One region of the Streptomyces sp. SD15 genome, then DNA from elsewhere that is predicted to be linked to it. Evidence: riboswitches for the same ligand, from Rfam matches in the RefSeq annotation. Region 1 holds a riboswitch; each other region holds the start of a gene.
The links. A riboswitch is a leader RNA that binds a small molecule or an ion and turns the genes downstream of it on or off. The one in region 1 is predicted to bind cobalamin.

Region 1 (7,133 bases):
GTTCCGCCGGATCTCGATCAACGACTTGGATCGGCGTCCAAGCCCATTGCCACACGTTGATGCCTGGCGTGCGGGAGAACCGGATCTGCCCGCGGGTGCCTTCGACTGCAACGCGCGGCCAGGATTCGGCAGTGCGCGCCCGGTCCGTGCCGTGAGAACGCAGCACATCGGCGAGGACGGCGACCGTGTCGTAGCCCTCGAAGGCGACGAAGGAGGGCGCTTCGGCCAGCCGCTCGCGCAGGGCCGTCTCAACTCGTGCACCGAGTGGGCTGAGGCGCTCGGGCAGGTAGCGCAAGAACGGGATCGCGGCGCTGTCGTCGCCCAGCAACGTCGCCCATTCGGCGAACTCCGGTTGCCCGGCCGGAGCACCAATCATGATCTCGGCGAGGCGCTGGTCGCGGCGGACAGACTTGACGATCGACACTGCCGGCTCCGGGTGGCCGACCAGAAGAAGGAGGGCTGTCGCGCGATGGTCGACGAGTTCGTCGCACACGGCCGTGGGGGCGAGCGCGCGCATGTCGAGTTCGATGACGGTGCCGCCGCGTGGAGCGAGGCAGTCCCGCAGAATGCGGGCCCCAGATGCCCAGTAGACACTCGGCTGGGCTGCTACGGCGATTCGGCTGTGGCCCGCGCTGAGGAGAAAGTCTGCGTAGATCTGCCAGCCGCGGGACTGCGGCGGGGAGAGGCGCGCGACCCATTCCGTCGGCTGTTCGGTGAGCGCGTCGAGAACCGCTGACGAGCAGAGGAACGGCAGGCCGAGGGCGTCGGCCCTGGCGGCAGCGGCGCGAGCGACGACGCTGTGATACTCCCCCGCCAAGGCAGCCACGCCCAGGCGAGCCAATTCGTCTACGGCCGCCGCGGCCCTCTGTGGATCAGCCGCGGTGTCTCGGACCACCAGCTCGAGTGGTCTTCCGGCGATCCCGCCGGCGTCATTGACTTCGCGAACGGCCAGCTCGAGGCCGGCGAGCAAGTGTTGGCCTGCCTCGACCCAGCCAGGCCGAGTCAGCGGAACGAGAGCGCCGATCTGGACGGATGATCCGTCAGTCCGCTCCGCTCCAGGTGGCGATGGTGGCGTATTCATGCGTTGGCGTCTCCCGTGTGACGATTCGGTGGTAGTTTGCCCGGATCGCAGAGTGGCAAGGCCCGGTAGTACGCGTTCATCTCATCTCGCCGTGGCGGGCGCACCTGGGTGACCATGCCGGACGGCATCGAGGCCGGCAGCGCCACTGAGCACCTCGCAGAGCTCGCTCCCGCGTCGTCGCACGACGGCCGCCGACGCCGAAATCTGCGCGCGCACCGTGTCGGCCGACGCGTGCACGAGGAAGCGCGCCTGGTGCGGGTAGACCCGGCTCGCCACGCCCTCCTGCACGTACGTCGCCGTGTCGGGCGCCGCGCGCGGGCAAAAGTGCCACCGAGCCGGCGAGCGCGCGTACCTCGTGTCGCAACCGGGTGGGCAGCACCTGGTCGAGCTTGGTCAGCGCCCGGAGTGCGGCGTCGCCGGCGACCGCGCCACCCGCGCCGGCGAGCAGTGAGACCGCGGTGGCGATCGCCTCCTCGTCGTCGAGAAGCAGCGGCGGCAGGTCCTGCCCCGGACCGAATTGGTAGCCGCCGCCGACACCCTGACTGGCATGCACGGGATAGCCAAGGGCGCGCAGTCGCTCGACATCGCGCCGTACTGTGCGCGGCGTTACCTCGAGCCGGTCGGCGAGCTCGGGTCCGGTCCAGACCTGGCGCTGCTGCAGCAGCCCGAGCAGGGTGAGCACCCGCTCCGTCGTACCGCGCTCGTCACCGCTTGCCACGTCCATGGCGCCCACCCTGCCAGAGATAGCGGACCGATCCTGTCCGCTAGAGGTGTCAGGGTGGGCGCCATGGACGCAAACGAACTCGACTTGAACCGGACGCTGCGCGAGCAGTGGGAGTTCCACTGGAACCACCAGCTCCGAGCCCGGCTCGAGGGCCTCACCGACGACGAATACTTCTGGTCGCCGGTACCGGACGTCTGGAGCGTGCAGCCGCGCGGCAGCTCGACGGCACCCGTGCAGCTCGGTGCCGGGGACTTCACGATGGACTACACCTCCCCCCAGCCGGTCCCCGCGGCCTTCACCACGATCGCCTGGCGCCTCGGTCACGTCATCGTCGGCGTGCTCGCCGCGCGCAACGCGGCGCACTTCGGCGCGCCGGCGGCGTCGTACGAGACCTGGGAGTACGCCGGTAGCGCGGCCACCGCGCTCGACCAGCTCGAGACCCAACTCGACATCTGGCTGGCCGGGGTGCGCGGCCTCGGCGACGCCGGGCTCCGGGTCCCGGTCGGCGCGAAGGAGCCCTTCCCCGAGTTGCCCATGGCCGACCTGGTGCTGCACATCCACCGCGAACTGATCCACCACCTGTCCGAGGTCTGCCTGCTGCGCGACCTCTACCTGCACACGAAACCCCGCACCTCTGGGGAAAACTCATGACCGCAAAATCGAGACTGCAAAGGCGTAACTCGCCGCCTGGTCGATGACAGCGCCGTAGCACGATCGGCTGACGGGACGTGTCCGGCCCCGACGTGCGGCCAGGACAGCTCCTCCGCGGTCGGGCAGCGGCCTGTACGGGTCGACGATGCTGAGCCGTACAGGCCGCCGCCGTCTTCCCAGGTCCACAAGCGGGCGTACCGGACGTGGGCTCCGTCGCTGGGCGCGGCCGCGCCCCGGCTGGTGGCCGCCGATGAGCGCCTGCGGGCGGTGGTGGTCACCGGGGTGCCGGGCCGGCCGCTGCACGGTGCGGTCCTGTCCCCCGGGGCGGGGCGTGAGGTCTTCCACCGGTTCGGTGCACTGGCCCGCCGCATCCACCAGGCCTCCCCTCCGCGGCCCGCCCCCCGCCGGCAGCGGCCCGGCCGTCGAGAAGGTTGAACGGCACCTCACGGCGGCACGGACACATCTCGCGCCGGGTGATGGCGGCGCTGTGACTCCATCACCGCCGCCCCTGCCTGTGCCACGAGCTACTGCTGGGGACTGGGCGGGAGGTTTCGTACGAGGGGGCTGCGGCCGTCAGGCGGCGGCGCCGCCGCGACGGCTCCTGAGCCACCACACCGCGCCGCCGATCGCGAGGACGGCGATGCCGATACCGACGGGCACGGCGACGGACATACCGTCGTCGTCCGTTTCCTTCGCCACCGGTTCCGCGGACGCCGACGACTCCCCGGAGGTGGGCTCGCCCGAGCCGGTGCTGGGCGAGGGCGTGGGCGTGGCCGTCGTCGTCTGTCCGGTGGGGCTGGGGCTGATGGGTTCGGCGCCGGGGGCGGCGGGCTTCAGCTCCAAGCGGGGTGCCGGATGGCCGTGGCCGTGGCCGTCCCCGCTCGCCTCGTCGTCCAACTCGATCCAGCGGTCGACCTGGCCGTCGCTGTAGGTCTGCAGGGTCTTGAAGTCCAGCACCTTGACGTCGGGCAACTGCCGTACGGTGACGACGTACTCGGCGTCCTCGCCCACCGCGAGCTTCGGCCCGGACACGATGTACCCCCGGTTGGTGGGCGCGAGCTTCCAGCCCTTGGGCCCTTCCTTGTAGGAGATGTCCTGCGGGGTGATGTCTTCGGGCAGGATCACCTCCAGCTTGCTGATCCCGGCGGAGCCGGTCTCCGACTCCGCGGTGAAGGTCAGCGCGACGTTCTGGTCGAGGGCACGGGCGCCCTCCGCCTCGACCTCCGCATGGGCCGCCGCCGGTCCGGCGGTGGCGACGGCGACCGCGAGCGCGACCGCGGTGAGGACGCCGGTACGGCGAAGGCTGAACGGCGATGTGAGGCGCGACACTTGTGGCTCCCTTGTGCACGGACTGTGGTCGGTGAATTCAAGCGCAGGCAAAGGCTCGGAGCCAGGTGTGAGCACATGCGCCGCCTTCACGCCTCTGTGCCCCGCTTGTCACCCTCCCTGTGCGCGCACTACTGTCACCACGCCTTGGTGCACGGGAAATCCGGTGTGATACCGGTGCGGCCCTCGCCACTGTGATCGGGAAGTTCGGCTCCAGCCCTCGCGGGCAGCCACTGGGTCCTCGGACCCGGGAAGGCGGAGTACGGGCGGTGGTACCCGTCAGCCAGGAGACCGGCCAAGGCGCGTCAACCATCCACGAGGTGCTGGAGAGGGTCTGCTGAGCCATGCACATAGCCGAGGGTTTTCTGCCCCCTGCGCACGCGGTCGCCTGGAGCGTCGCGTCAGCGCCATTCGTCGTCCACGGAGTACGGTCCCTCACCCGTGAGGTCAGGGAGCATCCCGAGAGCACCCTGCTCCTGGGCGCCTCCGGAGCCTTCACGTTCGTCCTGTCCGCGCTGAAGCTGCCCTCCGTGACCGGGAGTTGCTCGCATCCCACCGGCACGGGGCTCGGCGCCATCCTGTTCCGGCCGCCGATCATGGCGGTGCTGGGCACCATCACCCTGCTCTTCCAGGCGCTGCTGCTCGCGCACGGCGGCCTGACCACGCTCGGCGCCAACGTCTTCTCGATGGCGATCGTCGGGCCCTGGGCCGGGTACGCGATCTACCGGCTGTTGCGGCGGTTCGACGTGCCGCTGATGGTCGCGGTGTTCTTCGGCGCGTTCGTCGCCGACCTGTCCACATACTGCGTCACCAGCGTGCAGTTGGCGCTCGCGTTCCCCGACCCCAGCAGCGGATTTCTGGGCGCGCTCGGCAAGTTCGGCTCCATCTTCGCGGTCACCCAGATCCCGCTGGCGGTGAGCGAGGGGCTGCTCACGGTGTTGGTGATGCGGCTGCTGGTGCAGTCCAGCAAGGGTGAGCTGACCCGGGTCGGGGTCCTGCTGGCCGGCAAGAAGACCGAGGCGGTGGCCCGATGAGCAGAAACACGAAGATCAACGCCTTGCTGCTGCTCCTCGTGGCCGCGCTCGCGGTCCTGCCGCTGGCCCTCGGCCTCGGCGACCACAAGGAAGAGCCGTTCACCGGCGCCGACGCCGAGGCGGAGACGGCGATCACCGAGATCGATCCGGACTACGAGCCCTGGTTCTCGCCCCTGTACGAACCGCCGTCCGGCGAGATCGAGTCGGCGCTGTTCGCCCTCCAGGCCGCGATCGGCGCGGGCGTCCTCGCCTACTACTTCGGCCTGCGCCGCGGCCGGCGCCAGGGCGAGCTGCGAGCCCGGGCTCACGAAGGAACGGCCCCTGCCGGGACGGGCACGCAGACCACCGGGAAATCCACGGCGGGGCGGGCCTGAGACCCGTGCTGCCGATCGACGCGGCGGCGCACAGCAGCCACTGGCGCCGCCGCCACCCCGTGGACAAAGCCGTGCTCGGGCTGGGGCTCACCCTGCTCGCGATCTCACTGCCTCCCTGGCCAGGAGCCCCTCTCGTGCTCGTCACGGCCCTCGCCGTGCTGCTCGGCCCGGCGGGCGTACCCTGGCGCCGGCTCTGGCGCGCCTACCGCGTTCCGCTCGGCTTCTGTGTGACCGGAGCGGTCACGCTGCTCGTGCAGGTCGGCGGCCCGGACGGGTTCGTGACCCTGGCCGACGGGGGGCCGGTGCGCGCCGGGGAACTGCTGCTGCGCACCTCGGCCGCCTCGCTCGGCGTGCTGCTGTTCGCGTTCACCACGCCGATGTCCGACCTGCTGCCGCGCCTGGTGCGGGCCGGGGTGCCCGCGCCCGTGATCGACGTGGCGCTGGTGACGTACCGGATGAGCTTCCTGCTCCTGGACTCCGTGCGCCGGATCCGGGACGCGCAGGCCGCCCGGCTCGGGCACACCACACGGGCCGCCACCTGGCGCTCCCTGTCCGGGCTCGGCGCCACCGCGTTCGTCCGGGCCTTCGACCGGGCGACGCGGCTGCAGGCCGGGCTCGCCGGACGCGGCTACGACGGCACTCTGCGCGTTCTGGTGCCCGAGGCCCGCGTCTCCGTCCGCTTCACGGCCGCGAGTCTCGCGCTGCTCGCAGCCGTGGCCGTACTCACCTTCGTACTCGAAAGGCCGCTGACATGAGCGAGCCCGCCCTCGTCGCACTCTGCGGCGCGTCCTTCGCGTACGAGGACGGCCCGCCCGTGCTCGACGGCCTCGACTTCGAGGTGCGGGAAGGACGCGCGCTCGCTCTGCTCGGCCGCAACGGCAGCGGCAAGACCACGTTGATGCGGCTGCTCAGCGGCGGACTGCGGCCGCGCACCGGCCAGTTGACCGTCGAGGGCCGCCCGGTCCGTTACGACCGCAAGGGCCTGACCCGGCTGCGGACCACGGTCCAGCTGGTGGTGCAGGACCCGGACGACCAGCTGTTCGCCGCGTCCGTCGCCCAGGACGTGTCGTTCGGGCCGCTGAACCTCGGCCTGCCCGACCCCGAGGTGCGGGCGCGGGTCGACGAGGCGCTCGCCGCCCTGGACATCACCGCTCTGGCCGACCGGCCCACGCATCTGCTCTCGTACGGGCAGCGCAAGCGGACCGCGATCGCGGGTGCCGTCGCGATGCGGCCGCGCGTGCTGATCCTCGACGAGCCGACCGCGGGGCTCGACCCCGATGGTCAGGAGCGGCTGCTCGCCACCCTCGACGCCCTCCGTAGGAGCGGCACCACCGTGGTGATGGCCACGCACGACGTGGACCTCGCCCTGCGCTGGGCCGACGACGCGGCGCTGCTCACCCCGTCCGGTGTACGCATGGGACCCGCGGCCGGGACACTGGCCCGCACGGATCTCCTCCAGCAGGCGGGGCTCCGGCTGCCATGGGGCATCGCCGCGGCGCAACTGCTCCGCGCACGGGGACAGTTGGCCGACGCGGAACCCGGTCCGCGCACGGCGGACGAGCTGGCCGCCCTGGCCGTGGCCCAGACCACGCCTCGGATACCGGCCGATGGCTGACGCGCCGCAGGCACGGCCGGTCGTGGTGGACGGGCAGGAGATGCTCGCCGTGGCCGGCGAGGAATTCTCCCGAGGTGGCCGCGGCCCACGACTGCGTGGGCGACGGCTGCGAGGTGTGCGCGGCACTCGCCGGGCTGCCCGAGCAGGTGCGGGCCGCCCGGCAGGCCGCGGCGGGGAGTCGGCGGCACGACCCGGGGCGCACGTGATCCAACGACACCCCTAGGACCTGTCGTCACCTGCCCGTCGTCCGGCCGATCGACCGCGATGTGTCCGCCGCCGATCCCTCGGATCCGCCGGAGCCTCCACCCCCGCAGCCGGCAAGAAGGAG
Region 2 (7,133 bases), on a different contig from region 1:
CCGGAGGCACGGGCCGCCAGCAGATCCGTGTCGGCGGTCGACAACAACAACACTGTGCTCATGCGGGCGCTCCCGGTGGAATGAAAGGCAGTCCTGAAGGCGCGCCGGACTCGATGAGCCGCCACAGCGCGTCCGTGTCCGCGTGTTCCTCGATCAGATCGCCGAGCCGGTCCAGCTGCTCCTCGCGCAGCGCCGCGAACGACGTGTCGGCGGCCGGCACGAACCGGCGGCCCGCAGCGGCCGCCACCTCGCGCAGGAAGGCCCGCCTGAACCCGTCCGACTCCAGCGAACCGTGCCAGTGCGTGCCCCAGACGGCGCCGACCCGGCAGCCGTCCAAGAAGGTTTCCCCGCCGGTGACGTCGGCGACGCCGTGATGGATCTCGTACCCCTCGACATGCTCGCCGAGCGCCTCCCCGACGGGCCGGGTGAGGATCTTCTCGCGCGCGAACCGCACGCGTACGGGGAGCAGTCCGAGCCCGTCGACATGACCGGCGCGCGACTCGACCTCGTCCTCGATGTGCTCGCCGAGGATCTGGAAGCCACCGCAGATTCCGAGGACGGGACGGCCCTGTGCGGCTCTCCGCTCGATGGCGTCCGCGAGTCCGCGCTCGCGCAGCCACTCCAGTGCCTTCACCGTCCCCCGGGTTCCGGGTACGACGACGAGGTCGGCGTCGGCCAGTTCCTCGGCCCGGTCCACGAACCGCACGACGACACCCGGCTCGGCGGCCAGGGCGTCCACGTCCGTGAAGTTGGACATGAGGGGGATCGCGCAGACGGCGACGCGCAGCACGTCCTCGCCGACGGGGGGAACGACCACGGACTCCCGCACCGCACCCCTCAGCGAGACCCGCAGCCCGTCCTCCTCGTCGATACCCAGGCCGTGCGCGAAGGGCAGCACGCCGTACGAGCGGCGCCCGGTGAGGCCGTGCAGCATGTCGAGCCCGGGTTCCAGCAGGGACACATCGCCGCGGAACTTGTTGACGAGGAACCCGGCGACGAGCGCCTGATCCTCCGGGCTCAGCAGCGCGACCGTGCCGAAGAACGAGGCGAACACGCCGCCGCGGTCGATGTCGCCGACGACGAGCACGGGCAGCCGGGCATTCCGGGCGATCCCCATGTTCACGATGTCGGTCCGCCGCAGATTGATCTCGGCAGGACTGCCGGCCCCCTCACAGATCACCGCGTCATACGTGCCCCGCAATGCGGCGAGGCAGTCCAGCACGGTCCCGAGGAGGGCTTCCTGCCGCCCGCCGTGATAGCCACGCGCGGTCATCTCACCCACGGGCTTGCCCATGAGGACGACCTGACTGCTCCTGTCGCTGCCGGGCTTGAGCAGTACGGGATTCATGAGCGCGGTGGGCTCGACGCGCGCGGCCTGCGCCTGCATGGCCTGCGCCCGCCCGATCTCGGCGCCCTCACGCGTCACGAACGAATTCAGCGACATGTTCTGCGCCTTGAAGGGCGCGACCTTGACACCCTGCCGCACCAGCCACCGGCAGATCCCGGCGGTCACGACGCTCTTGCCGGCGTCGGAGGTGGTGCCGGCGATAAGGAGACCGCCGCTCATGACTTGTCTCCCTTGAATAGCATCCGTCCGACAGTGCACACGCCGAGCGCGAGCAGGCTCACGCGCCGCGACAGCCGTACCGCCCGCTCGATGTCGTCGACTCGGACGGCGCGACCCGTGTCATTGAGTACGGGCCGGTGCTCGACCCTTCCTCCGTACGAGAGGGTCCCGCCGAGCCGCACCCCGAGCGCCCCGGCGAACGAGGCCTCCACGGGCCCGGCGTTGGGACTCGGATGCTTGCCGGCGTCCGCACGCCAGGCGCGCACGGCGCCCCGCGGATCCCCTCCGGCCGCAGCGGCGAGTACGGCCGTGAGCCGCGCCCCCGGCCATCCCGCGACATCGTCGAGCCGCGCGGAAGTCCACCCGTACCGCCGGTACTTGGCGGACCTGTGCCCGACCATGGCGTCGAGCGTGTTCACGGCACGAAAGGCGACCAGCCCGGGAACGCCCCCCACGGCCCCCCACACCAGAGCCCCCACGACGGCGTCGGAGGTGTTCTCGGCGACGGACTCGACGACGGCCCGCGCGACGCCGTCCGCGTCCAGAGCCTGGGGATCCCGCCCGCACAGATGCGGCAGCCGCTCCCGGGCCGCCTCGACATCACCGACCGCGAGCGCGTCGCCGATCGTCCGGGCCTCCCGCCCGAGGGAGGTCCCTCCGACGACGGCCCAGGTGGCGGCGGCGGTCAGCGCGACGGAAGCGGTACGAGATCGACGTACGGAATGGCTCGCGAGCGCCGCGATCCCGGCGGCGCCGCCCACGCACACGGCCGTGTGCAGCGCGCCCCACCCGCGGTGGTCGCGCCACAGCACCCGCTCCACGGCACCGGCGGCCCGCCCGAACGCGGCCACCGGATGCCCGCGGCGCGGATCGCCGAGCAGCAGGTCACCGATGAGTCCGGCGGCGGCGCCGTACGCGAAGACGCGATCGGCACGCATCGGTTCAGCCGGCCGTCAGGTCGGGCACAACCGTCGTTCGGGTCGTTCGCGTCCTAGACAACGCACTTGGGCAGCCGCGCATGGCGATATGTCCTCACTCAGGGTGTCCACGCCCTGGTTCGACGAGACGGCGATGAGAGTTCCTGGCTCCCGGGGACTTCCTTCCCCGGTGACAGTGGCGGGACCGCGCCGGATTCACACCGGCTTCCTCTCCTGTCGCCGTACTTGGCTCCGGCAGTCCACCACGGGGCTGGAAGACCCGTCAACTTGCTGTTGACCTGCGCGGGGAGAGTGTGCCGAGGCCCACACCGCCACCACGCCGACCTGCCCGCCGAGACCGAGTTGGCATGAATTCCTGGCGCGAGCAGTGGTAAACGTCGCCGGGATGATGTCGGCCGACGGCCCGGACGAGTCGTGGCTCGCGCTCGGCACGACGCTCTGCGCGAAGGTACGGGAGCGGTACGCCGAGCTGTCCCGCCGCTTTCCCGCCGACGCGGAAAAGGAACCGCCCTGCTCACCAGCGCCCGGAAAGGGCGACCGATGAACAGGGCGGCGAGGGGCGTGTGGCGCGGCCAGGAGCGCGCGGGTTGTCAGGCCACGATCAGATAGATCCCGTACGACACCGCCGCCGCGCACGCCGCGAAGCAGACGTACGCGCCGGTGACCGCGAGCGTGGCCGAGCCGCCCTGCGCCGACGCCGACTCGCGCTTGGAGAGGCCGACGATGCCGAGGGTGAAGAGGCCGACGAGGGCCACGGTGGTCACGAGGCTGACTCCGAAGACGGAGCCCAGGGCTGCCCAGTCGATGTGCATGCTGTTGATTCCTTACACCGTGGCCGGCTGGGTGGGCTCCGTGCCCGGGGACGGAATGGTGGCCTTCAGGTCGTCGGTGACGGTGCCGGCGGGCGGCGGGGTGACCGCGGCGATCGCCGTGGTGACGACGCCCGCGGGCTCGGCGGCGACCTCGTTGACGTTGTCGACGGTGACCGGCTGGCGGCGGGAGAGCGTCCAGATGGTGCCGGAGCCGGCCACGAGCAGCGCGCCGGTGAGGATGATGCCCCACGTGCCCTGCTTGGTCAGGAACTCGGCGCAGGCGCCGGCCAGACCGGCGGCGGGCAGCGTCAGGCCCCACGCGACGAACATCCGGGTCGCGGTCGACCAGCGGACGACACCGCCCTTGCGGCCCAGGCCCGAGCCCATCACGGCGCCGGAGCAGACCTGGGTGGTGGAGAGCGAGAAGCCGATGTGGGAGGAGGCCAGGATGGCGCTCGCGGCGCTGGTCTGGGCGGCGAAGCCCTGCGGCGGCGCGAGGTCGGTGAGGCCCTTGCCCATGGTGCGGATGATGCGCCAGCCGCCCAGGTAGGTGCCGAGCGCGATGGCCACACCGGCCGAGACGATGACCCAGACGGGAGGGTTCGAGCCCGGGGCGATGACACCGCCGGTGACCAGAGCGAGGGTGATGATGCCCATCGTCTTCTGCGCGTCGTTGGTGCCGTGGGCCAGGGAGACCAGTCCGGCGGAGGCGATCTGGCCCGCGCGGTAGCCCTTGGCGGTCGCCTTCTCGTCGGCACGGTTGCCGATCCGGTACGTCAGCCGGGTGGCCAGCATCGCGGCGAGTCCGGCCACGATGGGCGCGGCGACCGCGGGGATCAGCACCTTGGTGACGACGGTCGAACCGTTCACCGACGACCAGCCGGCCGACATGACCGCGGCGCCGATGAGGCCGCCGAAGAGTGCGTGGGAGGAACTGGAGGGCAGACCCAGAAGCCAGGTCAGCAGATTCCACAGGATGGCGCCGACGAGCGCCGCAAAGATCACTTCGGTGCGAATGCCCTCTTCGTTGATGATCCCGCCGGAGATCGTCTTGGCGACCTCCACGGAGAGGAACGCACCGACGAGGTTCAGCACGGCGGACATGGCCACCGCCGTCTTGGGTCTGAGAGCACCGGTCGAAATGGTCGTCGCCATCGCGTTGGCAGTGTCGTGGAAACCGTTCGTGAAATCGAACACGAGAGCGGTCACGATCACGACAGCAAGGAGCAGCGTGATGTGTTCCATTTACCCAGGCTTCTCTTGGACGTCAGTGGCAGGGGGACCGTAGGCAACCTGGGTGAACGGAAGATGAACTGAGGCAGGCTTTGGGGTGTCTCAAACGGCGGAACGCCCCTCCGCTTGTGATGGCGATGATGCCGGAGGGGCGGCCCTGTGACTCGAACGGAGGCGGAATACTGGGCTCCGCTAGCCCTTGGCGAACTTCTTGAGCTGAGTCAGGGATCCGTTGAAGAGATTCTGGTCACCCGGCAGGGTGCCGCTGTTGTCGTACTGCCAGAACGTCCAGAACGACCAGCCGGCGGGCAGTGTCCCCGCGTCCGCCGAGTCGTAGCGGGCGAGCCACAGGGAGTGGTTCGCGGCGAAGGCGCGGCTGCCGCCGGTGCAGGTGTTCCACCAGTGCGTGGTCGTGTAGATCACCGGACGGCGCCCGGTCTCCCGCTTGACCTCGGCACTGAACGCCTTGATCCAGCTCACCATCTTGGCCTTGCTCAGGCCGTAGCACTTCTTCTTGCTGTACGGGTTGTACTCGATGTCGAGCGCGGGCGGCAGCGTCCAGCCGTCCGCGCGCCAGGTGCCGCCGTTGCGCACGAAGTGCGCGGCCTGGGCGGTGCCGGACGACTTGTTCGGCAGCGCGAAGTGATAGGCGCCGCGGATGATCCCCGTGTTGCGCGCCCCGTTGTACTGCTGGCTGAAATACGGATTGCGGTACGTGTGGGACTCGGTCGCTTTGACGTAGACGAACCGGGCGCCCTTTGCTTTCGCACTCTGCCAGTTGACGTTCTTCTGGTGTGAGGAGACGTCATGTCCCTTGGGTTTGCTCGCCGCCGAGACCGGAAACCCGGCGAGGGCGGTCCCCCCGGCGGTCAGCGCCGCCACGGTGGCCGATGCCGCGATGACGCGGGCATGACGACGGAATGGTTTGTGATCACGAGCCACATTTCCCCCCGGAATGGCAGTGTGCACGACAAATCCCCCAGAGATTAACTGAAGATCATCGGCAGCCCGTCGGTCGTCGGCCAATCGCTGCCGGAGGGGGGATCTATGGCGATATGCGACCTTCCGGACGTGCAGGTTCCGCCCTACAGTGCCCTCGCCGACGGCGGATCGACGCCCGTGCCTGGCAGGATCGCGGCATGGCTGAGCAGCGGCGGGACGCGCGGGATACGGGTGACGTGGGGGAGGGCGCACAGGGTGGGCGTGCGCGGGAGGTGGCGGACGCGTGGGACGAGCTCGTCGCGACGGCCCGCCGGACGGTGGCCGACGGGCTGGTCGTCGGTACATCCGGCAATGTCTCGGTACGGATCGGCGGTACCGTCCTGGTCACGCCGACGGGAGTGCCGTACGACCGGCTGACGCCCGATGCCGTCGTCGGTGTCGACCTCGACGGCCGGCAGGTGCTCGGTTCGCTCCTTCCGACGAGTGAACTGCCGATGCATCTCGCGATCTACCGCGCCACCGACGCGCGTGCCGTCGTTCACACCCACGCCCCGCACGCGACGGCCGTCTCGACGCTCGTCCCCGAGCTCCCGCTGATCCACTACATGGCGGGATCCCTCGGTGGACCGGTCCGTGTTGCCCCCTATGCGACATACGGCACCACCGAGTTGGCCGAGAACATGCTCCAGGCCCTCACCCAGCGCACGGCCTGCCTCCTCCAGAACCACGGCACCATCGCCTACGGAGACTCTTTGAACCAGGCGTACGACCGCACCGCCCAGCTGGAATGGATGTGCCGCGTGTGGCTATTGGCGTCGTCCGTGCCGGGACTGACCCCCACGCTCCTGTCGGGGGAGCAGGTGGGGGAGGCGGGGGAGCGATTGCGGACGTACGGGCAAGGGGGGTAGCGGGCGGTGCGCGGGGTGCGCCAACGCACCAGTGTTCGCTCGCTCGGCCGATGCGGGGTTCCCTCCGCCGTACCGGCGCGGCCGTACCGGCTCGGCGGTGCGGGAGTGCCGTACCACCTGAGAACGAGCCCCCGGATCCGCCCGGAGAGTCATCCCGCCCCCCGCTCCCGCTGGCCGACAGCGGGCTGCCCCGGGAGACTGAAACCGTGCGTACAGTCAAAGCGACGGCCGCTGCCGTCACCGTAGCCCTGGGCGCGGCCGCAGCCTCCGTGGCGGCGGGCCGGTACGCCAGTGGCGCCGCACTGAAGGCGCCGTCCGGCAGACCGCTGCCCACCGAACCCCGGCTCACCGTGCACGCCACGGCCGCGGGTCAGATCACCCTCTCCCGGGACCTGGCCTCCCTGCGCCCGGGGATGTACGGCCTCGCCGGCGACGGCTCGCACGCGGTCGTCGGTCCCGTCCTGGACGCCGCACCCCACACTGCCGACACGGTCGTACGCCGCCTGGAACGCGTCACTCACGGCAGCCTCGAGCCCGGCGACAAGGTGTGGCTCACCCCGAACGTGCACATCGGCAACCCCAGCACGGCACTCGGCCTCGACCACGCCGACGTGGACATTCCCGGTGAGTTCGGCCCCCTGCCCGCCTGGTTCGTGCCCGGCATCCGCGACACCTGGGTGATCACGGTGCACGGCCTGGGCACCACTCGCGAACTCCCCATGAACGTGATGGA
Region 3 (7,133 bases), on a different contig from region 1:
CCCGCCGGGACGGACGCTCGCTCGGACAGATGGCCCGCGAGGAGATCGGTCCGTTCGGCGGCGCCGCCGCGCTGCTGGCCGCCTTCGCCATCATGATCATCCTGCTCGGGGTGCTCGCGCTGGTCATCGTCAACGCCCTGGCGGCCTCGCCCTGGGGCACCTTCTCCATCGGGATGACCATCCCGATCGCCCTGCTGATGGGCTTCTACCTGCGGGTACTGCGGCCGGGACGGGTCACCGAGGTCTCGCTGATCGGCGTCGCACTGCTGCTGCTCGCCCTGATCGCGGGCCGCTGGGTCGCCGAGTCGTCATGGGCCGACACCTTCACCCTCGCCCCCTCCACCCTGGTCGTCTGGCTGGTGGCGTACGGCTTCATCGCCTCCATCCTGCCGGTGTGGATGCTTCTCGCACCCCGCGACTACCTCTCCACGTTCATGAAGATCGGCACGATCGTGCTGCTCGCGCTGGGCGTCGTCATCGCGCTGCCGACGCTGAAGATGGACGCGGTGACGGACTTCGCCTCTCGCGGCAACGGGCCGGTCTTCGCGGGCTCGCTCTTCCCGTTCGTCTTCATCACCATCGCCTGCGGCGCCCTGTCCGGTTTCCACTCGCTCATATCGAGCGGGACGACGCCCAAGATGATCCAGAAGGAGACCCAGGTCCGGATGATCGGGTACGGCTCCATGCTGATGGAGTCGGCGGTCGCGATCATGGCATTGGTCGCGGCCTGCGTCATCGACCCGGGGCTGTACTTCGCGATGAACGCGCCCGCCGGGGTCATCGGGACCACCGTCGAGTCGGCCTCCCAGGCGGTCGCGAACTTCGGGTACACCATCTCCCCCGCGGACCTCGCGAAAGCCGCGCAACAGGTCGAGGAGCAGACCCTCCTCTCCCGCACCGGCGGCGCGCCCACCCTCGCCGTCGGGGTCTCGGAGATCTTCTCCCAGGTGACCGGCGGGAGTCTGCGGGCGTTCTGGTATCACTTCGCGATCATGTTCGAGGCGCTGTTCATCCTGACCGCGCTGGACGCGGGCACACGCGTGGGCCGGTTCATGCTCCAGGACATGCTCGGGAACGTCTACCGGCCGTTCAAGAACGTGAGCTGGAAGCCGGGCCTGGTCATCACCAGCGCCGTCGTGACGGGCCTGTGGGGCTACTTCCTCTGGGTCGGCGTCCACGAACCGCTCGGCGGCATCAACCAGCTGTTCCCGATCTTCGGCATCTCCAACCAGCTGCTCGCGGCGGTCGCGCTGGCCGTCTGCACGACCTTGCTGGTGAAGTCCGGACGCCTCAAGTGGGCCTGGATCACCGGGATTCCGCTGATCTGGGACGCCACGGTGACGCTGACGGCCAGCTATCAGAAGGTGTTCTCCAGCGATCCGCGGGTCGGCTTCTTCAAGCAGCGGTCGGTCTACCAGGACGGCATCGACGCCGGAAAAGTCCTGCCGCCCGCCAAGAACATGGACGACATGCACACCGTCGTCACCAACTCCACGGTGGACGGCGTCCTTTCGGCAGCCCTCGCCGTCCTCGTCGTCGTCGTGATCGTGGACGCGGCCAGGATCTGCGTCCGGCACATACGCCGCCCCGCCCTGTCCACGCTGAGCGAGGCACCCTACGTGGAGTCGAAGATCGTCGCTCCGGCCGGGCTGATCCCGACCAAGGAGGAGAAGGAGGAGGGGGAGCGGGATGCGGTCGGTACTGCGCAGGGCGGTTAGCGGAGTGCGGTGGTACGTACGCGAATTGACCGATGAGTCCGCGTACGACCGCTATGTAGCGCATCTCCGTAGGGGCCATCCGGGCGCTTGCGTGCCGTCCCGGCGCGAATTCGAGCGGATGCGCACGGACCGCCAGGAGAAGGACCCGCGAGAGGGGTTCCGCTGCTGCTGACTACACGAATCCGCTGCTGACGGCACGAATCCGCCCCCGACCGCACGAAAGCGCTGCCCCTAGGACCGATATACGGACGAGGGGTTCCGCTTGTGTGTGACGTCGCCTAGATTGCCTGCGCGTTACGCAGGTGATCACAAGCGATCACAGGTGCCCAGTGAGGGGACGGAGCCGCCGAATGTCAGATGTGCCCGAAGTGAAGCCACCGGTGGTGACACCGGTCCGCGTCGTGATCGTCCTGTGTCTGTTCGCCCCCTTCGTGGCGATGCTGTGGGTCGGCTCGTACGCCAAGACGGACCCCACCTTCATCGGCATCCCGTTCTTCTACTGGTACCAGATGCTGTGGGTGCTCGTATCCACGGCGCTCACGGTGATCGCGTACCAGCTGTGGCAGCGTGACCAGCGCGCCCGCACCACTCCGAAGGGCGGTCCCGAAGCATGAACGACGGCGTGAACGGCGTCGCACTCGCCGTCTTCATCTTCTTCTTCCTGGCCGTCACGGTCATGGGCTTCCTGGCCGCGCGCTGGCGCAAGGCCGACGACGAGCACAGCCTCGACGAATGGGGCCTGGGCGGACGGTCGTTCGGCACCTGGGTCACCTGGTTCCTGCTCGGCGGTGACCTCTACACGGCGTACACCTTCGTCGCCGTACCGGCCGCCATCTACGCGGCGGGCGCGGCCGGCTTCTTCGCCGTGCCGTACACGATCCTGGTCTATCCCCTGATCTTCACCTTCCTGCCCCGCCTGTGGTCGGTCTCGCACAAGCACGGATACGTGACGACCTCGGACTTCGTGCGCGGGCGCTTCGGCTCGAAGGGCCTGTCGCTGGCGGTCGCCGTGACCGGCATCCTCGCCACGATGCCGTACATCGCGCTCCAGCTGGTCGGCATCCAGGCCGTCCTGGACGTGATGGGCGTCGGCGGCGGCGAGGGGACGAACTGGTTCATCAAGGACCTGCCGCTGCTCATCGCCTTCGGAGTGCTGGCCGCGTACACGTATTCGTCGGGCCTGCGGGCCCCCGCCCTCATCGCCTTCGTGAAGGACACGCTGATCTACATCGTCATCGCGGTGGCGATCATCTACATCCCGATCAAGCTGGGCGGCTTCGACGAGATCTTCAAGGCGGCGAACGACAAGTACACGGCGGCCGGCGCGGGCGGGGTCGTCCCCGCCGAGGCCGGGCAATGGACCTACGCCACCCTCGCGCTCGGCTCCGCGCTCGCGCTGTTCATGTACCCGCACTCGATCACGGCGACGCTCTCCAGCCGCAGCCGCGAGGTGATCCGCCGCAACACCACGATCCTCCCTCTGTACTCGCTGATGCTGGGCCTGCTCGCCCTGCTCGGGTTCATGGCGATCGCGGCCGGGGTGAAGGTCACCAACGGCCAGCTCGCCATCCCGCAGCTCTTCGAGAACATGTTCCCGGACTGGTTCGCGGGCGTGGCCTTCGCGGCCATCGGCATCGGCGCGCTGGTCCCGGCCGCCATCATGTCCATCGCGGCCGCGAACCTTTTCACCCGCAACATCTACAAGGACTTCATCAAGCCGGACGCCACCCCGCAGCAGGAGACCAAGGTCTCCAAGCTGGTCTCCCTGCTGGTGAAGGTGGGCGCGCTGGCCTTCGTCCTCACCATGGACAAGACGGTCGCCATCAACTTCCAGCTCCTGGGCGGCATCTGGATCCTGCAGACCTTCCCGGCCCTGGTCGGCGGCCTGTTCACGCGCTGGTTCCACCGCTGGGCGCTGCTCGCGGGCTGGGCGGTCGGCATGCTCTACGGCACGCTCGCCGCGTACGGCGTCGCGTCCCCGACCCAGAAGCACTTCGGCGGCAGCTCGAAGGAGATCCCCGGCATCGGGGAGATCGGTTACATCGGCCTGACGGCGTTCGTGCTGAATGTGATCGTGACCGTCGTCCTCACCTTCGCCCTGCGTGCCTTCAAGGCCCCTGACGGCGTCGACGAGACGTCTCCGGAGGACTACACGGCGGACGCGGGGGAGCCGGGCGTCGCGGTGGAGCTGCCGCCGGCCACGGCGGGCGCGGCTCACTAGCCACCGGGTGCGGATGCGGGTAGGGGCGGCGGGGGCGGATTTTCGCCCCCGCCGCCCCTACCCGTCCCATCCCTGGGGGCTGCCGCCCCCAGACCCCCGCTTCGGCCTGAACGGCCTCGTCCTCAAACGCCGGACGGGCTAAAGGATTGCGGCACACTGCACGGCATGGACATCGTCATCAGGCGGGCCCGGCCCGAGGAGTACGAGCGCGTCGGCGAGATCACCGCGCAGGCCTATCTCGGTGACGGACTGCTCGACTTCGGCGAGAGCGACGGGTACCTCGGGCAGCTGCGCGACGTCGCGCAGCGGGCCGCGGCGGCCGAGGTGCTGGTCGCCACGGAGCGGGACCAGGTGTGGGGCGGCGTGACCTTCGTCCCGGCCGGCGGACCCATGGCCGACATCGCCCGGCCCGGCGAGGCCGAGATCCGTATGCTCGCCGTCGCGCCGGAAGCCCGCCGCCGAGGCGTCGGCGAGGCCCTCGTACGCGCCTGTGTCGACCGCGCACGCGCCATCGAAGGCTGCGGACGCGTCGTGCTCTCCACCCAGCGCACCATGCACACGGCCCACCGCATCTACGCGCGCCTCGGCTTCACCCGTACCCCCGAGCGCGACTGGAACCCCATCCCGCACCTCGACGACCTCCTCCTGATCACCTACGAGTTGACGCTCCAGCACACTCCGTAGCCCCCTCTGAGGCCGCCGTGACACAACATGTGGGGGTGCTCCCGCGACCCGGCACTAGATGTATGCTCGTGCTCGCTGTCGTCGCAGGGGAATCCGGTGCGAATCCGGAACTGTCCCGCAACGGTGTACTTGTGCGCATACGTATGTATTCGCGTACGAGTTTCAGTCCGAGGACCTGTCGACAGCGCGCCCCGGCCACCCGGCCCGGGCGCCGACGACGTCCGGGCCTCGTGGAATGGGCTGGTGGACGCGACGCCGTGCGCGCTCGTGTGCCCCGCCGCTTTCCCCTGGCCCCGTGCCGAGCGAGGGAGAGCCCCCAGTGACCATCGCGCCAGCCGATCCGGTTTCAGCTTCCACGGAGCAGGCCCCGGTGGAGAAGGACGGTCCCGGTACCACGCTGCTGCGTACCCTGACCGACCTCACCGCCGACCTCCCCGACGCCGACCCTGGCCGGGTCGCCGCCGCCGCGCTGCGCGGCCGGTCCGCGCATGCGGACGACACGGAGCTGCGCGAGCTGGCCACCGAGGCGGCCGCGGGCCTCATCTCCGAGGACCCCGCGTACTCGCGGCTGGCCGCCAGGCTGCTGACGGTCAGCATCGCCGCCGAGGCCGCCTCGCAGGGCGTGCGCTCCTTCTCCGAGTCGGTCGCCGTCGGCCACCGCGAGGGCCTGATCGCCGACGGCACGGCAGAGTTCGTACGCCTGCACACGGGCCGCCTGGACGCACTGATCGACACCGACGGGGACGACCGCTTCGGCTACTTCGGCCTGCGCACCCTGCACAGCCGCTACCTGCTCCGGCACCCGATCACCCGGCGCGTCATCGAGACCCCGCAGCACTTCATGCTCCGGGTCGCGAGCGGTCTGGCCGAGGACACTGTGCTCAATCCAAAAACGGGGACCCGCGCCGTCGACGAAGTCGCCGCCCTCTACGGCCTGATGAGCCGCCTCGACTACCTCCCCTCCTCCCCCACACTCTTCAACTCCGGCACGCGTCACCCGCAGATGTCGTCCTGCTATCTCCTCGACTCCCCTCTGGACGAGCTGGACTCCATCTACGACCGCTACCACCAGGTGGCCCGGCTCTCCAAGCACGCGGGCGGCATCGGCCTGTCGTACTCCCGCATCCGCTCCCGCGGTTCGCTGATCCGCGGCACGAACGGACACTCCAACGGCATCGTCCCGTTCCTGAAGACCCTCGACGCCTCGGTCGCCGCGGTGAACCAGGGCGGCCGGCGCAAGGGCGCCGCCGCGGTCTACCTGGAGACCTGGCACTCGGACGTCGAGGAGTTCCTGGAGCTGCGCGACAACACCGGCGAAGACGCCCGCCGTACGCACAATCTGAACCTCGCGCACTGGATCCCGGACGAGTTCATGCGCCGGGTCGACGCCGACGGGCAGTGGTCCCTCTTCTCCCCCGCCGACGTGCCCGAGCTGGTCGACCTGTGGGGCGAGGAGTTCGACGCGGCCTACCGCAAGGCCGAAGCCGACGGCCTGGCCAAGAAGACCATCCCGGCCCGCGACCTCTACGGCCGCATGATGCGCACCCTCGCGCAGACCGGCAACGGCTGGCTGACCTTCAAGGACGCCGCCAACCGCACCGCCAACCAGACGGCGGAGCCCGGCCACACCGTCCACTCCTCGAACCTCTGCACCGAGATCCTCGAGGTCACGGACGACGGCGAGACGGCGGTCTGCAACCTGGGCTCGGTCAACCTCGGCGCCTTCGTCGTCGGCGACGGCATCGACTGGGAGCGTCTGGACGCCACCGTCCGCACCGCCGTCACCTTCCTCGACCGCGTCGTCGACATCAACTTCTACCCGACCGAGCAGGCGGGCCGCTCCAACGCCAAGTGGCGTCCGGTGGGCCTGGGCGCGATGGGCCTCCAGGACGTCCTCTTCAAGCTCCGCCTGCCCTTCGACTCCCCCGAGGCCAAGGCCCTCTCCACCCGGATCGCCGAGCGCATCATGCTCGCCGCCTACGAGGCCTCGACCGACCTCGCGGAGCGCAACGGCCCCCTGCCCGCCTGGTCCCGCACCAGGACCGCCCGCGGCGTGCTCCACCCCGACCACTACGACGTCGAACTGACCTGGCCGGAGCGCTGGGCCGCCCTGCGGGAACGTATCGCCACCGTGGGCATGCGCAACTCGCTCCTCCTCGCCATCGCGCCCACGGCCACCATCGCCTCCATCGCGGGCGTGTACGAGTGCATCGAGCCGCAGGTGTCGAACCTCTTCAAGCGCGAGACGCTCTCCGGCGAGTTCCTCCAGGTCAACTCCTACCTGGTGGACGAGCTGAAGCAGCTCGGCGTGTGGGACGCGCAGACCCGGGAGGCGCTGCGCGAGTCGAGCGGCTCGGTGCAGGGCTTCACCGGGGTCCCCCAGGAGGTCCGCGACCTGTACCGCACGGCGTGGGAGATCCCCCAGCGCGGCCTCATCGACATGGCCGCCGCCCGCACGCCGTTCCTGGACCAGGCCCAGTCGCTGAACCTCTTCCTGGAGACGCCGACCA

Region 2: linked by a shared signal. The riboswitch ahead of ACX28W_RS32820 (cobalamin biosynthesis protein) and the one ahead of ACX28W_RS36035 (energy-coupling factor ABC transporter permease) in region 1 are both predicted to bind cobalamin.
Region 3: linked by a shared signal. The riboswitch ahead of ACX28W_RS21310 (ribonucleoside-diphosphate reductase subunit alpha) and the one ahead of ACX28W_RS36035 (energy-coupling factor ABC transporter permease) in region 1 are both predicted to bind cobalamin.

Annotation. Positions count from the first base shown of each region.
Region 1 is NZ_JBTLMO010000054.1:26,293-33,425, forward strand. It holds gene ACX28W_RS36010 (ABC transporter substrate-binding protein) at 1-1,081, opposite strand, end outside; partial or broken gene ACX28W_RS36015 (helix-turn-helix transcriptional regulator) at 1,202-1,805, opposite strand; gene ACX28W_RS36020 (DinB family protein) at 1,869-2,456, shown strand; gene ACX28W_RS36025 (hypothetical protein) at 2,697-2,891, shown strand; gene ACX28W_RS36030 (DUF1775 domain-containing protein) at 3,030-3,785, opposite strand; cobalamin riboswitch at 3,914-4,096, shown strand; gene ACX28W_RS36035 (energy-coupling factor ABC transporter permease) at 4,127-4,816, shown strand; gene ACX28W_RS36040 (energy-coupling factor ABC transporter substrate-binding protein) at 4,813-5,190, shown strand; gene cbiQ (cobalt ECF transporter T component CbiQ) at 5,196-5,945, shown strand; gene ACX28W_RS36050 (energy-coupling factor ABC transporter ATP-binding protein) at 5,942-6,805, shown strand; gene ACX28W_RS36055 (hypothetical protein) at 6,880-7,011, shown strand.
Region 2 is NZ_JBTLMO010000043.1:39,959-47,091, reverse strand. It holds gene cobN (cobaltochelatase subunit CobN) at 1-62, opposite strand, end outside; gene ACX28W_RS32825 (cobyric acid synthase) at 59-1,567, opposite strand; gene ACX28W_RS32820 (cobalamin biosynthesis protein) at 1,564-2,505, opposite strand; cobalamin riboswitch at 2,624-2,764, opposite strand; gene ACX28W_RS32815 (hypothetical protein) at 2,891-3,049, shown strand; gene ACX28W_RS32810 (hypothetical protein) at 3,096-3,317, opposite strand; gene ACX28W_RS32805 (inorganic phosphate transporter) at 3,330-4,562, opposite strand; gene ACX28W_RS32800 (lysozyme) at 4,743-5,492, opposite strand; gene ACX28W_RS32795 (class II aldolase/adducin family protein) at 5,690-6,400, shown strand; gene ACX28W_RS32790 (alpha/beta hydrolase family protein) at 6,607-7,133, shown strand, end outside.
Region 3 is NZ_JBTLMO010000020.1:105,680-112,812, reverse strand. It holds gene ACX28W_RS21335 (carbon starvation CstA family protein) at 1-1,718, shown strand, start outside; gene ACX28W_RS21330 (YbdD/YjiX family protein) at 1,690-1,890, shown strand; gene ACX28W_RS21325 (DUF3311 domain-containing protein) at 2,069-2,332, shown strand; gene mctP (monocarboxylate uptake permease MctP) at 2,329-3,939, shown strand; gene ACX28W_RS21315 (GNAT family N-acetyltransferase) at 4,105-4,623, shown strand; cobalamin riboswitch at 4,686-4,820, shown strand; gene ACX28W_RS21310 (ribonucleoside-diphosphate reductase subunit alpha) at 4,943-7,133, shown strand, end outside.